2 regions of the Clostridium septicum genome follow, and region 2 is predicted to be linked to the other one. Evidence: a T-box and tRNA genes for the amino acid it is inferred to sense, from the RefSeq annotation. Region 2 holds a T-box; the other holds one or more tRNA genes.
The links. The T-box of region 2 lies ahead of thrS (threonine--tRNA ligase). A T-box ahead of a tRNA ligase gene usually reads a tRNA of that ligase, here a tRNA-Thr.
Positions count from the first base shown of each region.

Region 1: it has a tRNA-Thr gene. The T-box ahead of thrS (threonine--tRNA ligase) is inferred to sense a tRNA for this amino acid. The anticodon was not compared.

Region 1 covers NZ_CP023671.1:1,984,858-1,991,733, forward strand. Annotated here, with positions in the region: gene CP523_RS08875 (proline--tRNA ligase) at 1-1,163, shown strand, start outside; gene cysS (cysteine--tRNA ligase) at 1,175-2,575, shown strand; gene CP523_RS08885 (Mini-ribonuclease 3) at 2,623-3,039, shown strand; gene rlmB (23S rRNA (guanosine(2251)-2'-O)-methyltransferase RlmB) at 3,067-3,990, shown strand; gene CP523_RS08895 (NYN domain-containing protein) at 4,016-4,528, shown strand; gene sigH (RNA polymerase sporulation sigma factor SigH) at 4,599-5,243, shown strand; tRNA gene CP523_RS08905 (tRNA-Thr) at 5,326-5,401, shown strand; gene tuf (elongation factor Tu) at 5,498-6,691, shown strand; gene rpmG (50S ribosomal protein L33) at 6,866-6,876, shown strand, end outside.
Region 2 covers NZ_CP023671.1:2,090,195-2,097,070, reverse strand. Annotated here, with positions in the region: gene CP523_RS09495 (hypothetical protein) at 4-678, opposite strand; gene CP523_RS09490 (hypothetical protein) at 879-1,289, shown strand; tRNA gene CP523_RS09485 (tRNA-Gly) at 1,395-1,469, opposite strand; tRNA gene CP523_RS09480 (tRNA-Leu) at 1,485-1,568, opposite strand; T-box leader at 1,693-1,904, shown strand; gene thrS (threonine--tRNA ligase) at 2,008-3,945, shown strand; gene CP523_RS09470 (NifB/NifX family molybdenum-iron cluster-binding protein) at 4,038-4,409, opposite strand; gene CP523_RS09465 (metalloregulator ArsR/SmtB family transcription factor) at 4,412-4,789, opposite strand; gene CP523_RS09460 (MGH1-like glycoside hydrolase domain-containing protein) at 4,917-6,876, opposite strand, start outside.

The DNA.
Region 1 (6,876 bases), 110 kb from region 2:
TATTTAATAGATGTGGATTAGATGCTAAATGTGTAGAAGCTGATTCAGGTGCTATTGGGGGGTCAAATTCTGCTGAATTTATGGTTAAATCAGAAGTTGGTGAAGACGATGTAGTATTCTGTACGTCTTGTAATTATGCAGCGAATATGGAAAAAGCACCATCAACACCAGAAAAGGATGAAGTTCAAGAATTAAAAGAATTATTTAAAATAGAAACACCAAATGTTAGAACTATTGAAGAGTTAGTTAATTTCTTTAATACAACAGAAAAAAGCTTTGCTAAAACATTAATTTTTAATGCTGATGGTAAAGTTGTAGCAGTAATGGTTAGAGGAGATAGAGAGGTCAATGAAGTTAAGGTTTCTAATGCGTTAGGTGGAGTAGTTAATTTAAATATGGCTACAGCAGAAGAAGTTCTTGGAGCAACAAATGCAGCTATAGGATTTGCGGGTCCTATAGGAATAAACGTAGAAGAGCTTTTAGTTGATGAAGAAGTAGCTAATATGTATAACTTTATAGTTGGAGCTAATGAAACTGGATATCATTTTGAAAATGTGAATTACGGAAGAGACTTTGAAGGTAAAGTTGGAGATTACAGAAATATAACGGTTGGAGAAAAATGTCCTGCTTGTGGAAAGGAAGTTACTATAGCAAGAGGAACTGAAGTAGGTCATATCTTTAAGTTAGGAACAAAATACTCAGAAGCTATGAAAGCTACTTTCATAGATGAAAATGGGAAAGAAAAGCCATTTGTTATGGGATGTTATGGAATTGGAGTAACAAGGACTATGGCTTCAGTAATAGAACAACATCATGATGAAAATGGAATAGTATGGCCATTAGCTATAGCTCCACATCATGTTACAGTAATACCAGTAAATATAAAAGATGAAAATCAAATGGAAATAGCTAATAAGTTATACGAAGAGCTAAAATCTATAGGAGTAGATGTCTTATTAGATGATAGAAATGAAAGAGCAGGAGTTAAATTTAAAGATTCAGAATTAATGGGAATACCAATGAGAATAACTGTTGGTAAGAAAATAACTGAAGGTGAAGTTGAATTTAAATTAAGAACTTCGGAAGTAGAAGTTATAAAGATAGAAGAAGCTGTTAACAAAGTTAAAGAAGAGTTTAAGAAAAATAATTTATCTATAAGATAGGAGGAACTACAATGAAAATTTTTAATTCTTTAACAAGAAAAAAAGAAGAATTTGTACCTATAACTCCAGGAAAAATTAAAATGTATGTTTGTGGGCCTACAGTATATAATTATTTTCATATAGGAAACGGCAGAACTTTTATTATTTTTGATACGATAAGAAGATATTTTGAGTACAGAGGTTATGAAGTAACATTTATACAAAACTTTACAGATATTGATGATAAGATGATAAAGAAGGCAAACGAAGAGTCAACTACAGTTAAAGAAATTGGAGACAAATATATATGTGAATATTATAAAGATGCGGATGGATTAAATATAAAAAGAGCATCTGTAAATCCAAGAGCTACTGAGTATATAACAGATATAATTGAATTTGTAAAAGGTTTAATCGAAAAGGGATATGCTTATGAAGTTGACGGAGACGTATATTTTAGAACGAAAAAATTTGAGGGATATGGTAAATTAATAGGACAAAACCTAGAAGATTTACAAGCAGGTGCTAGAATAAACATAGATGAAAGAAAAGAGGATCCTATGGATTTTGCTATTTGGAAATCTCAAAAGCCAGGAGAACCTGCTTGGAAAAGCCCTTGGGGAATGGGAAGACCAGGCTGGCATATAGAATGTTCATGTATGGCTAAAAAATTATTAGGTGATACTATAGATATACATGCAGGTGGTATGGATCTAGCATTTCCACACCATGAAAATGAAATTGCTCAAAGTGAAGCTTTAACAGGAAAACCTTTTGCAAACTATTGGGTACATGGAGCTTTTTTAAATGTTAACAATCAAAAAATGTCTAAATCATTAAATAATTTTTTAACAGCTAGAGATGCTTTGAAGGATTACGAGGCAGATGTAGTAAGATTTTTAATGTTATCAGGTCACTATAGAGTTCAATTGAACTTTAGCAAAGAGTTATTAGATTCGGCTAAAGCATCTGTAGAAAGATTATATAACGCTATAGCTAATTTAGAAAACCTTATAACTGAAGTAGCAAAAGAAAACATGGATGATAAAGAAAAAGAATACTTAGTATCACTAGGTAAATATAGACAAAAATATATTGAAAAGATGGATGATGATTTCAATACAGCAGATGCTATTACAGCTATATTTGATTTAATAAAAGATATTAATAGTAATATAACAATTGAATCATCAAAGGAGCTATGTGAAAAGGCTTTAGCTATGATAAGAGAGTTAGGAGGACCATTGGGAATCTTACAAAAATCAACTAAGGGTAGCTTAGAAGATGAAATTGAAGAGTTAATAGCTAAGAGACAGGAAGCGAGAAAAAATAGAGATTTTGCTTTAGCAGACAAGATAAGAGATGATCTTAAAGCTAGAGATATAATTTTAGAAGATACTCCACAAGGGGTTAGATGGAAAAAAATTAATTAGAATAAAAGGCTGCAATATTGCAGCCTTTATTTAAAGGAGAGAAATCCATGTTAGATGATTTAAGAATTAGAGAATTTACAAAGGATGAGGCTAGGCAATTAAATCCATTACAATTAGCTTTAATTGGTGATGGTGTATATGAAGTATATATAAGAAACTATATACTTGCAAAAAACACTGGATTATCAGCACATAAAATGCATGTTAAAGCTATAGGATATGTTAAAGCTAAAAGTCAATCTATGATAATGCATAATATAGAAGATACGTTAACAGAAGAAGAATTATATATATATAAAAGAGGTAGAAATGCAAAATCAGCTACAGTACCTAAAAATGCAGATGTAAGAGATTATAGAAATGCTACTGGTTTTGAGGCTTTAGTTGGGTATCTATATTTAATAGGTGATAAGGATAAATTAACAAAAATTTTAGAAAGTAGCGTAACTATTGAATTAAACTAAAGAATATAAAAGTTAGGAGTGATTTAGATGACTAAAGGAAATAGAATGGAAAGAAAAAATGCTAGATTAGAAAGAGAAATCTTTTCAAGAAATAAAAACAATACAAAGAGAGATTTTAAAGAACCAAGAAAAGGTAGAGAGTATGGTGAAACTCAAAATTCTCAAAGATACATAGATAATAAAGAAGGATATGATAAAAAGGAATCTCCGATTAGAGAAGATTTAATTATCGGTAGAAATGCTGTAATGGAAGGGTTAAAAAGTGATAGAACAATAGAATGTTTATATATTGCTAAGGGTGATGTAGAAGGATCAATTAAAGCTATAATAAATATAGCAAAAGAAAAAAAAGTAGTTATAAAAGAAGTTGATAGAAAAAAATTAGATAGTATGAGTGAAGGCTTAAATCACCAAGGTGCAATAGCTTTAGTTACCCCATTTAAATATTGCCAAGTTCATGACATATTGGCTATAGCAAAAGAAAAGAATGAAGATCCGTTTATAATAATTTTAGATGAAATAGAAGATCCACACAATTTAGGTTCAATAATAAGGACTGCGGAATTATGTGGTGCACATGGAATAATAATACCTAAAAGAAGAAATGTTGGTATAACTTCAACGGTATATAAGTGTTCGGTAGGTGCTATAGAACATATGAATATAGCTAAGGTGACAAATATAAATGCTGTAATAGATGAATTAAAAGAGTCAGGAGTTTGGATATATGGTGCTGATATAGCAGGAGTGGAATATAGTTATCAAGTTAACTTTAATGGACCTTGTGCTATAATTATTGGAAGTGAAGGAAGAGGTATATCTAAATTAACATTAAAAAAGTGCGACAAATTAGTTAAAATTCCGATGATAGGAAAAATTAACTCTTTAAATGCTTCAGTTGCAGGTGGTATAATGATGTATGAAGTATTAAAGGGTAGGTTATCAAAATAATTTTTAATAATAAAAGAGGTAAATTGTGAAGATCATATTTGTTGATGGATACAATGTAGTTAATAGCTGGCCTAATTTAAAATCAGAAAAAGAACATAATTTTCAAGGGACAAGACAAAACTTAATAGATATATTGCATAATTATGGAGTTTATAACGATTGTAAAATTGTTATAGTATTTGATGCTCATAAAGTAAGTGGAAGTATAGAAAAGAAAGAATTTATTAATAAAAATATAAGTGTAGTTTTTACCAAAGATGGAGAAACAGCAGATGCTTATATAGAAAGGGAAGTTCACAGCTTAGGAAGAAAATTTGAAGTTTATGTAGTAACTTCAGATTGGTTAGAACAGCAAACTATATTTCAAAGAGGTGCTATAAGAATATCAGCTTTAGAATTTTATAATGACATAATACAGACAGAATTAAGAATAAACAATAAAGCAAAGAAAAATATTACCGATAATAAAAATCATTTAGGTGATAATGTAAATAGTGAAGTTTTGATTAAATTGGAAGCTATGAGAAGAAGTAAATAGATTAAATGAATAAAATAATTCCAATAGGACATAATGTTAGAAAAATATATGGGTTTGAGGGGGAAAAAAGGTGGATAATAAGGGATATGTTGTAGAAACTTTTACAAACTTTGAAGACAAGTTAGATGAAGAAATTGTAGTTGAATCCCAGAAAGGAAATGTAAGAGCTCAAGAATATTTAATATCTAAATATGAAAATTTTGTAAAATCAAAATCAAAATCTTATTTTCTTATAGGGGCAGATAAAGAGGATATATATCAAGAAGGAATGATTGGTTTATATAAAGCTATTAGAGATTTCAAGCCAGATAAATTAACTAGCTTTAAAGCTTTTGCAGAATTATGTGTAACTAGACAGATTATAACTGCCATAAAAACGGCTACAAGACAAAAACATATTCCTTTAAATACATATGTATCATTAAATAAACCAATTTATGAGGAAGAATCTGATAGAACCTTATTAGATATAATTTCTGGATTTAGAATAAGTGATCCAGAAGAACTTATAATAGGTGAAGAACAAATGAAACGCATAGAAGGGGAAATGCAAAAAGTTTTATCAAGTTTAGAAATGGAAGTGCTACAGTCATATTTAGATGGGAAATCTTATCAAGAAATTGCATGCGATTTAGACAGGCAATCAAAGTCTATAGATAATGCATTACAAAGAGTAAAAAGAAAACTTGAAAAATGTTTGTATACACAGAAATAAAGTGAATATTTTTTATTGACAAAGGTTTTGAAAAATAGTAAACTTTATAATTGGTATATTAAACTATAAAGCAAGCAAGAGTGCTCACGTAGCTCAGTCGGTAGAGCGTCGCCTTGGTAAGGCGGAGGTCGTCGGTTCAATCCCGATCGTGAGCTCCAATATAGTTGAGCTTTACTTAGGTAATAATCAACATATTTTAGAAAGTACAAAACGCTAGGCAAAGTTTATTACAAAGATTAAAGGAGGAATTTACAATGGCAAAGCAAAAATTCGAAAGAAGTAAACCACACGTAAACATTGGAACAATCGGTCACGTAGACCACGGTAAGACAACATTAACAGCTGCAATCACAACTGTTTTAGCAAACAGAGGATTAGCAGAATCATTCAAATATGATGAAATTGATAAGGCTCCAGAAGAAAAAGAAAGAGGAATCACAATCAATACAGCACACGTTGAATACCAAACAGACAACAGACACTATGCACACGTTGACTGTCCAGGACATGCTGACTACGTTAAGAACATGATCACTGGAGCAGCACAAATGGATGGAGCAATCCTAGTTTGTTCAGCAGCAGACGGTCCAATGCCACAAACAAGAGAACATATACTACTAGCATCAAGAGTTGGTGTTGACTATATCGTAGTATTCTTAAACAAGGCAGATATGGTAGATGACGAAGAATTATTAGAATTAGTAGAAATGGAAGTTAGAGAATTATTATCAGAATACAACTTCCCAGGAGATGATATTCCAGTAATCAAGGGATCAGCTTTAGTAGCATTAGAAAACCCAACAGATGAAAAATCAATCGCTCCAATCTTAGAATTAATGGAAGCAGTAGATAGCTACATTCCAACACCAGAAAGAGCAACAGATAAGCCATTCTTAATGCCAGTAGAAGATGTATTCACAATAACTGGTAGAGGAACAGTTGCAACAGGAAGAGTTGAAAGAGGAGTTCTTCATGTAGGAGACGAAGTAGAAATCGTTGGATTATCAGAAGAAAGCAGAAAAGTAGTAGTAACAGGAATAGAAATGTTCAGAAAGTTACTAGACGAAGCACAAGCTGGAGATAATGTTGGAGTACTTTTAAGAGGTGTTCAAAGAACAGATATCGAAAGAGGTCAAGTATTAGCAAAGACTGGATCAGTTAAGCCACACAGCAAGTTCGTAGGTCAAGTATACGTACTTAAGAAAGAAGAAGGTGGAAGACATACTCCATTCTTCGATGGATACAGACCACAATTCTACTTCAGAACAACAGACGTTACTGGATCAATCAAATTACCAGACGGAATGGAAATGGTTATGCCAGGAGACCACATTGATATGAACGTTGAATTAATCACTCAAGTAGCAATGGATGAAGGATTAAGATTCGCTATCAGAGAAGGTGGAAGAACTGTAGGTTCAGGAGTTGTTACTAGCATAATAGAATAAGATATATATAACATTATAAGTATAGGACTGGGTTTGTTTACCTAGTCCTTTACAAGGGTTGATATATTGACATAATACTTCATTTGTGATAATGTGTTTAAGTAATTAACGAAAAGAATAACATTAGAGCAAATAAGTTTTGATATTATTTACGATAAACTGGAGGTGCAGACTGTGAGAGTAAA
Region 2 (6,876 bases):
ATTCTAAATAACTTCTGTGAGAGATTTCAATAAAATATCTTTAAATTTCTCACCTATACTTTTATCTTCTACTGCATTTCTACAAATTTCTAGCCACTTTTCTGTATTCACGCTGACACGTTCTTCAAATTCACTTTCTGTTGAAGTCATATAACTAGATGAAATTACAAATTCACCTAACTCTTCTGCATTTTTAAATATCTTTATATATAAAAATTCTGTCTGATCTCCATACCACGTTCTATTAAACTCTCTAACGAATTTTAATATTTCGGGAAGGACTTTTCCAGTTGGTAAATCCCAACACTTCTTCAACATTTGTAATTGCTTTGTCATTTTAACAGATTCTTCTTTAGTTATTTTCTTGCTAACTTCTGCATCTTTTATTATTTTTTCAACTGATATATTTGGTACTTTTAAAATTAGTCTATCTTTACCATAGATCCACTTATAAAAAGCTTCCTGTAAAAAGGAATATTGAATATACCCCAATAATGCTTTTTCATCTGGAAAATAGCTCCATATATTATTTAGACCATTATTCCTAGAGTAAATTAATGTGTGAATGTAAAGGCTCTTATCTGTTGGGGGTGTATCCATAAACATATGTCCTCTTATCGTTTTGTTCTCACTTATAAGATTTTCCCAGTAGTCAAAAGAGTTGTAATTATGTCTCACCTTTATCACCTTTCTTTCTACTATATAATATATTATATAGTATAACGTACCATCTTTTCAAGTTATTTCATCGCGTATTAAAGGTTATTAAAAATCATTTTTATGAATAAACATTCTGAAAACTTCCTGTTAATACCTTTGAAATTCAACTATTTTTCCCTTATAATTTATATAAGGATAGTATAAAAGGAGGCTTTGCTTTGTACCACTGTGAAATTTGCGGCGCACCAGCAGATATTCATCATATAGTCCACAAACATGAAGGTGGATACGATTTTGATTTAAATTATAAATATCTTTGTAACCTTCATCACAGAGGAAAAAATGGTCCTCATAATTGCATTGAAACTGATTTAAAGTACAAACTCGAATTACAGGATAAACTGTACAAGCTTCTTCCAAAAGATCACTATAATGCAAAAGAACTTCTAGAAATCTTAAGATTACCTAGTTGCTCTCTTAAAAGATTAATTAAAAATCTTAAGCTATATAAAGAAGGTTATCTTAAAGATGAAATTATTAAAAACCTTATGGGTGGAAAACTTTATTTCCATTCTATGTTAGATGAACTTGAACTTGAACGTTTATTTAATAATATTAATATTAGCTAAAAATTAGCTTATTATTCAATATAGAGAGACTTTAATTACCACTTTTCATTATTTTAAAAATTTATTACAACAAAAAAAGTAACACAATTAATTGTGTTACTTTTTTGGAGCGGAAGACGGGATTCGAACCCGCAACTTTCACCTTGGCAAGGTGACACTCTACCGTTGAGTCACTTCCGCAAATTATATATAATTTGGTGCAGATGAAGGGAGTCGAACCCCCACGCCAATGGCGCTAGATCCTAAGTCTAGTGCGTCTGCCAATTTCGCCACATCTGCTTATCTTATATATTAATTATATAAAATACATAAAAGAAAATCAAGATGGAAATTAACTAATTATCCTTTTATTTATATGTTGACATTAATATTTTATATCATTATAATTAATAGCAAATAATAAAAAAATACGTTGAAGAGAAGAGTAAACTAATCCTTCATTTCCAGAGAGAGAATACACTTGGTGTAAGTATTCTTATATGAACTTAGTTGAAAACCACCTCTGAGTGACTCTAATAAAGTCCGTTTTATCACGTTACGATAATTACTTAAGTGGCCTATTTTATTAGGTAATTAAGGGTGGAACCGCGGGAAGTTTTTGCTCTCGTCCCTTTTCTATATATTATTATTTATGTAGAAATTGTGATGAGAGCTTTTTTTATTTATTAAATTATTATTTTGTTTATAATAAATTACGTTTTGAGAGGAGAAAACTATTATGATTAAAATTACTTTAAAAGATGCTTCAGTTAAAGAATTTGAAGCTGGAGTTTCAGTTCTTGATATAGCTAAATCCATTAGTGAAGGTTTAGCTAGAAATGCTTGTTGTGGAATAGTTAATGGAGAAGTTGTAGATTTACGTTACATAGTTAATAAAGACTCTGATCTTGCTATTTGCACTTTTGACTCTAAAGAAGGTAAAGCTGCTTTAAGACATAGCATTTCTCATGTATTAGCTTATGCAGTTAAAAGACTATTCCCTAATGCTAAGTTAGCAATAGGCCCTTCAATAGATAATGGATTCTATTATGATTTTGACTTAGAAAAATCTTTCACTTCTGAGGATTTAGTTAAAATTGAAGATGAAATGAGAAAAATAATAAAAGAAAATCCTCCAATAGAAAGATTTGAACTTTCAAGAACTGAAGCTTTAAAGCTTATGGAAGAAGCTAATGAGCCTTATAAAATTGAATTAATTAATGATTTGGGAAAAGATGAAGTTATTTCATTCTATAAAATTGGTGACTTTACTGATTTATGTGCTGGTCCTCATATAATGTCATTAAAGTCTGTTAAAGCAATTAAACTTATAAGAAGTGCAGGAGCTTATTGGAAGGGTGACGAAAAGAATAAAATGCTTTCAAGAGTTTATGGAACTGCTTTCTTAAAGAAATCTGATTTAGATGCTTATTTAGAAGCTTTAGAAGAAGCTAAGAAAAGAGACCATAATAAACTTGGAAGAGAACTTGGAATATTCACAACTGATGAAAATGTTGGGCAAGGACTTCCTTTAATAATGCCTAAGGGAGCTAAAATAATTCAAACTCTACAAAGATGGGTTGAAGATGAAGAGGATAAAAGAGGTTATGTACTAACTAAAACTCCTTCAATGTCAAAAAATGATTTATTTAAAGTTTCAGGTCACTGGGATCACTATAAAGATGGAATGTTTGTTTTAGGCGACGAAGAAAATGATGATGAAGTTATGGCCTTAAGACCTATGACTTGTCCATTCCAGTTTGCTATTTATAACTCAGATCAACATAGCTACAGAGATCTACCTATAAGATATGCTGAAACATCTACTCTTTATAGAAATGAGTCTTCTGGAGAAATGCATGGATTAATTCGTGTTAGACAATTTACTTTAGCTGATGGTCATATAGTTTGCACACCTGAACAAATCGAGCAAGAATTTAAAGGTTGTGTTGAATTAATTAATCATATAATGAGCACTTTAGGAATAGATGGAGATATATCTTATAGATTCTCTAAATGGGATCCAAATAATACTGAAAAGTATATAAACAATCCTAAAGCTTGGGAAGAAACTCAAGTATTAATGAAAGGTATATTAGATCATCTTAATATAGACTATATAGAAGCTGATGGTGAAGCTGCTTTCTATGGACCTAAATTAGATATCCAATTTAAAAATGTTCATGGAAAAGAAGATACAATAATAACTATTCAAATCGACTTTGCTCTTGCAGAAAGATTTGATATGACTTATATAGATAAAGATGGTAATAAAAAACGTCCTTATGTTATTCATAGATCATCAATCGGATGTTATGAAAGAACTTTAGCAATGCTTATAGAAAAATATGCTGGTGCATTCCCTACTTGGTTAGCTCCAACTCAAGCTATAGTTCTTCCAATATCAGATAAGTATAACGATTATGCTGAATCAATAGTTAAAGATTTCAAAAATTCAGGAATAAGAATTTCAGGAGATTATAGAGCTGAAAAAATCGGATATAAGATTAGAGAAGCTAGACTTGAAAGAATACCTTATATTTTAGTTGTTGGTGAAAAAGAAGCTGCTAATAATGAAGTTGCTGTAAGAAGCAGAAAAAATGGTGAAGAAGGAGCTATACCTACTTCTGAATTAAAAAATAGATTAATATTAGAAATTGCTAATAAAGAAAAATAAAATCTATTTAAATAAAATAGTCACTTACTAAAAGTAAGTGACTATTTCTATATTGTAAATTTAAAATATATAATATAATTAAATATTATACCTTAGTGATGAGAACATCCATGATGATTACATGTATGATTCATTGAAAACTCATGTAATTTATCATCATTAAATGCTTTTATATTATCTGCTATAGTTCCTTCTACAGCTCTGTAAACTTTAATTCCTAAAGAATTTAACTTAGCTATAGCTCCTTGACCAATTCCTCCTACTATTACAGCATCTACAACTTCTCCTGATAATGCTTTTATAGGTTGACATTTTCCATGCTCATGTTCTAAATCTCCATTATCTACAGTTGAAACTTCATCTTTTTCTAAATCACATATTACAAATAGTGGAGCTGATCCAAAGTGTCCGTATGGTACACTCTCCATTCCTTCATTTGATTTAACTGGGAAACAAATTCTCATATCTAATCCTCCTCTAATAAATTTTTACAACAAACCTTCTTAGATTTGCAATTATTTTTACATTTTAAAATGTTAAAATCATTAATATTTAATTTATTATTAATTGAGCTTATATCATCATTTATTAATAAGCTCATAAAATCTATAGCATCTTCTAAAACACTTTTATTTAAGTCATAAATAACATAATAGCCCTTTTTATATCCTGTTATCAAATTAACATCTTTTAATATCTTTATATGTTGAGAAACTGCCGCTTCTGATATATTTAAATGTCTTGCAATACCTTTTGCACATATATTTTTTTTAGATAACAATACTAATATTTTTATTCTTGTTTCATCTCCAACTGCTTTAAAAACTTTAACTTTTTCTTTCATACTTATCCCCTGTTTTAATTAAGTATTTGCTTAATTAAATTATAATACTCTTAATTAAATTTAACAAGTATATTTATAAATAAAAAAAATAATTAAGTCTACAAAAATAGACTTAATTATCTTCATTCTAATTTTCTTTATTGTTATTATCATTTTTCTTTTTATAATATATAACCCCACCACCTATAGCTATTATTACTATTACTCCAATTGCTATAGTTACACCTGTTGATTTTTCTGCCTTTTCTACAGATGAGTCTTTATCAGATTCAGATAACTTATCAAATCCTATTTGTGAAGTTGTTTTATCATTTGTTAAAGTATCTTTATACATTATATAATAAGCTGAGGCTGACCAGCTAAAATTCTTAGTATGTAATCCTTCTCCTGTTTCTGGATTATAATTTTCTCTTATAGGTCCATCACTAATTAACCCTTCTGCATTATCAAATAATTTCTTGGATAAAGTTAATGCATCATCATAATAACCATAATTTTGAAGAGCTTCTACACCATATAGAGCCTGATCTAACCAAACAGGTCCTCTCCAATATTTATTAGGATCAAACTTAGGGTTATCTTTTGAAGCTGTTGGTAATGGAACAAAGGTATTAAACATTTCAGGATCCATCATAGCTTTTCTAACACCTTCAGCTTCTTCTTTTGTTGCCATCTTAGCCCATAGAGGTATCCAACCTTCAGTTCCCTTTCCTCTATTTACAAGAAGCTTCTTTTCACTACCATTATCGTTTATTTGTAAATCATAGAAGAATCCGGTTTCTTTATCATACATATTTTTACTTACATAATCTTTAAGATCTTTAGCTTCCTTTTCATATTTTTTAGAGTCTTTATCTTTTCCTAACTCATCTGCCATTGATTTTAGAAATCCTTTTTCTGCATAAAGATATGCATTTAAATCAACTGATTCTTGATTAATAGAATATCCAACTAGTTTTCCATCTTTATCTTTATTTTCAAAGACTTTAACACCTATATCACCTTCTCCATAACCTTCTTCATCGAATCTAGTAGCATTATCCATTCCACTTTCCCATGCCGCAGCTAATATTCTTTCTTCATCGCTATTATTTAAGTCATGTACCATTCCTCCATATTCAACTACGCCATTCTTATCATGGTCTCTATTTCTATACCACCACTCATGATATGCTACTAATTTAGGATACATCTCATTTAAAAATTCTTTATCTCCCGTAGATTTATATACATTCCAGACTGACCAAGCTGCTAAAGCAGGCTTTGAATTTCTTTCATTCCAATTTCCGCCTTCACCGCCTCTTGCTTCATCTTGATTGTAAAATATAGCATCAATTATAGCTCCTTCATCTTCAGGTCTTATTGAATCCCCTTTTTGTATTTGATAATCAAATAGTGCTTTTATATTATTTTTAGCTAGTTCACCATCAAATTGTGCTGTTGCAACTGCTTGTTTCCATGAATCCCATGCCCAAAATCCAACAAACCATTTATATGATAGTGATGGGATTACTCCATCATGCTTAAGAGCCCCTGCTGCACTTCTCCAGTTAGTCATTAAAGTAATCATTGATTTTACTGCTGCATTTTTATATTTTTCGTCTGTTGTTTTTGTTTCATCCTTAAATGTTTGATTTATATATCCTTGCCAACGAGTTTCGTTATCTGCAAATTGCTTATCTGTATCTGTAAAAATATCTTTTACTTTATCTTTTTCTTTATTTAACTCATCACTTGTAAAAGTGTAACTTTCTGCAGTATATGTTTTAAAATTTTGTTTACTTGGTATCTTAACTACATCATTTAAAATAGTTTTATATGTATTTTCATCTACTGTTGTACTAGTATTCCCCTCATACTTTACTACAAATTTAGTTTGATCATTTGAGAAGAAGGACCAAGTTGATCTTATATTTGAAAAATTCACTTGAACGCCTTCACTATTCGCCTCTAATGTTTGATTTAAATCATAGACTTTATTTCCTTCATCATCTTTCTTTAATGCATAAGGTGATTTATTAAATATATTACCAGTCCATTCAAGCTTTAAGTTAAGTTCTTTATCAGTATTATTAACTATTTCAGTT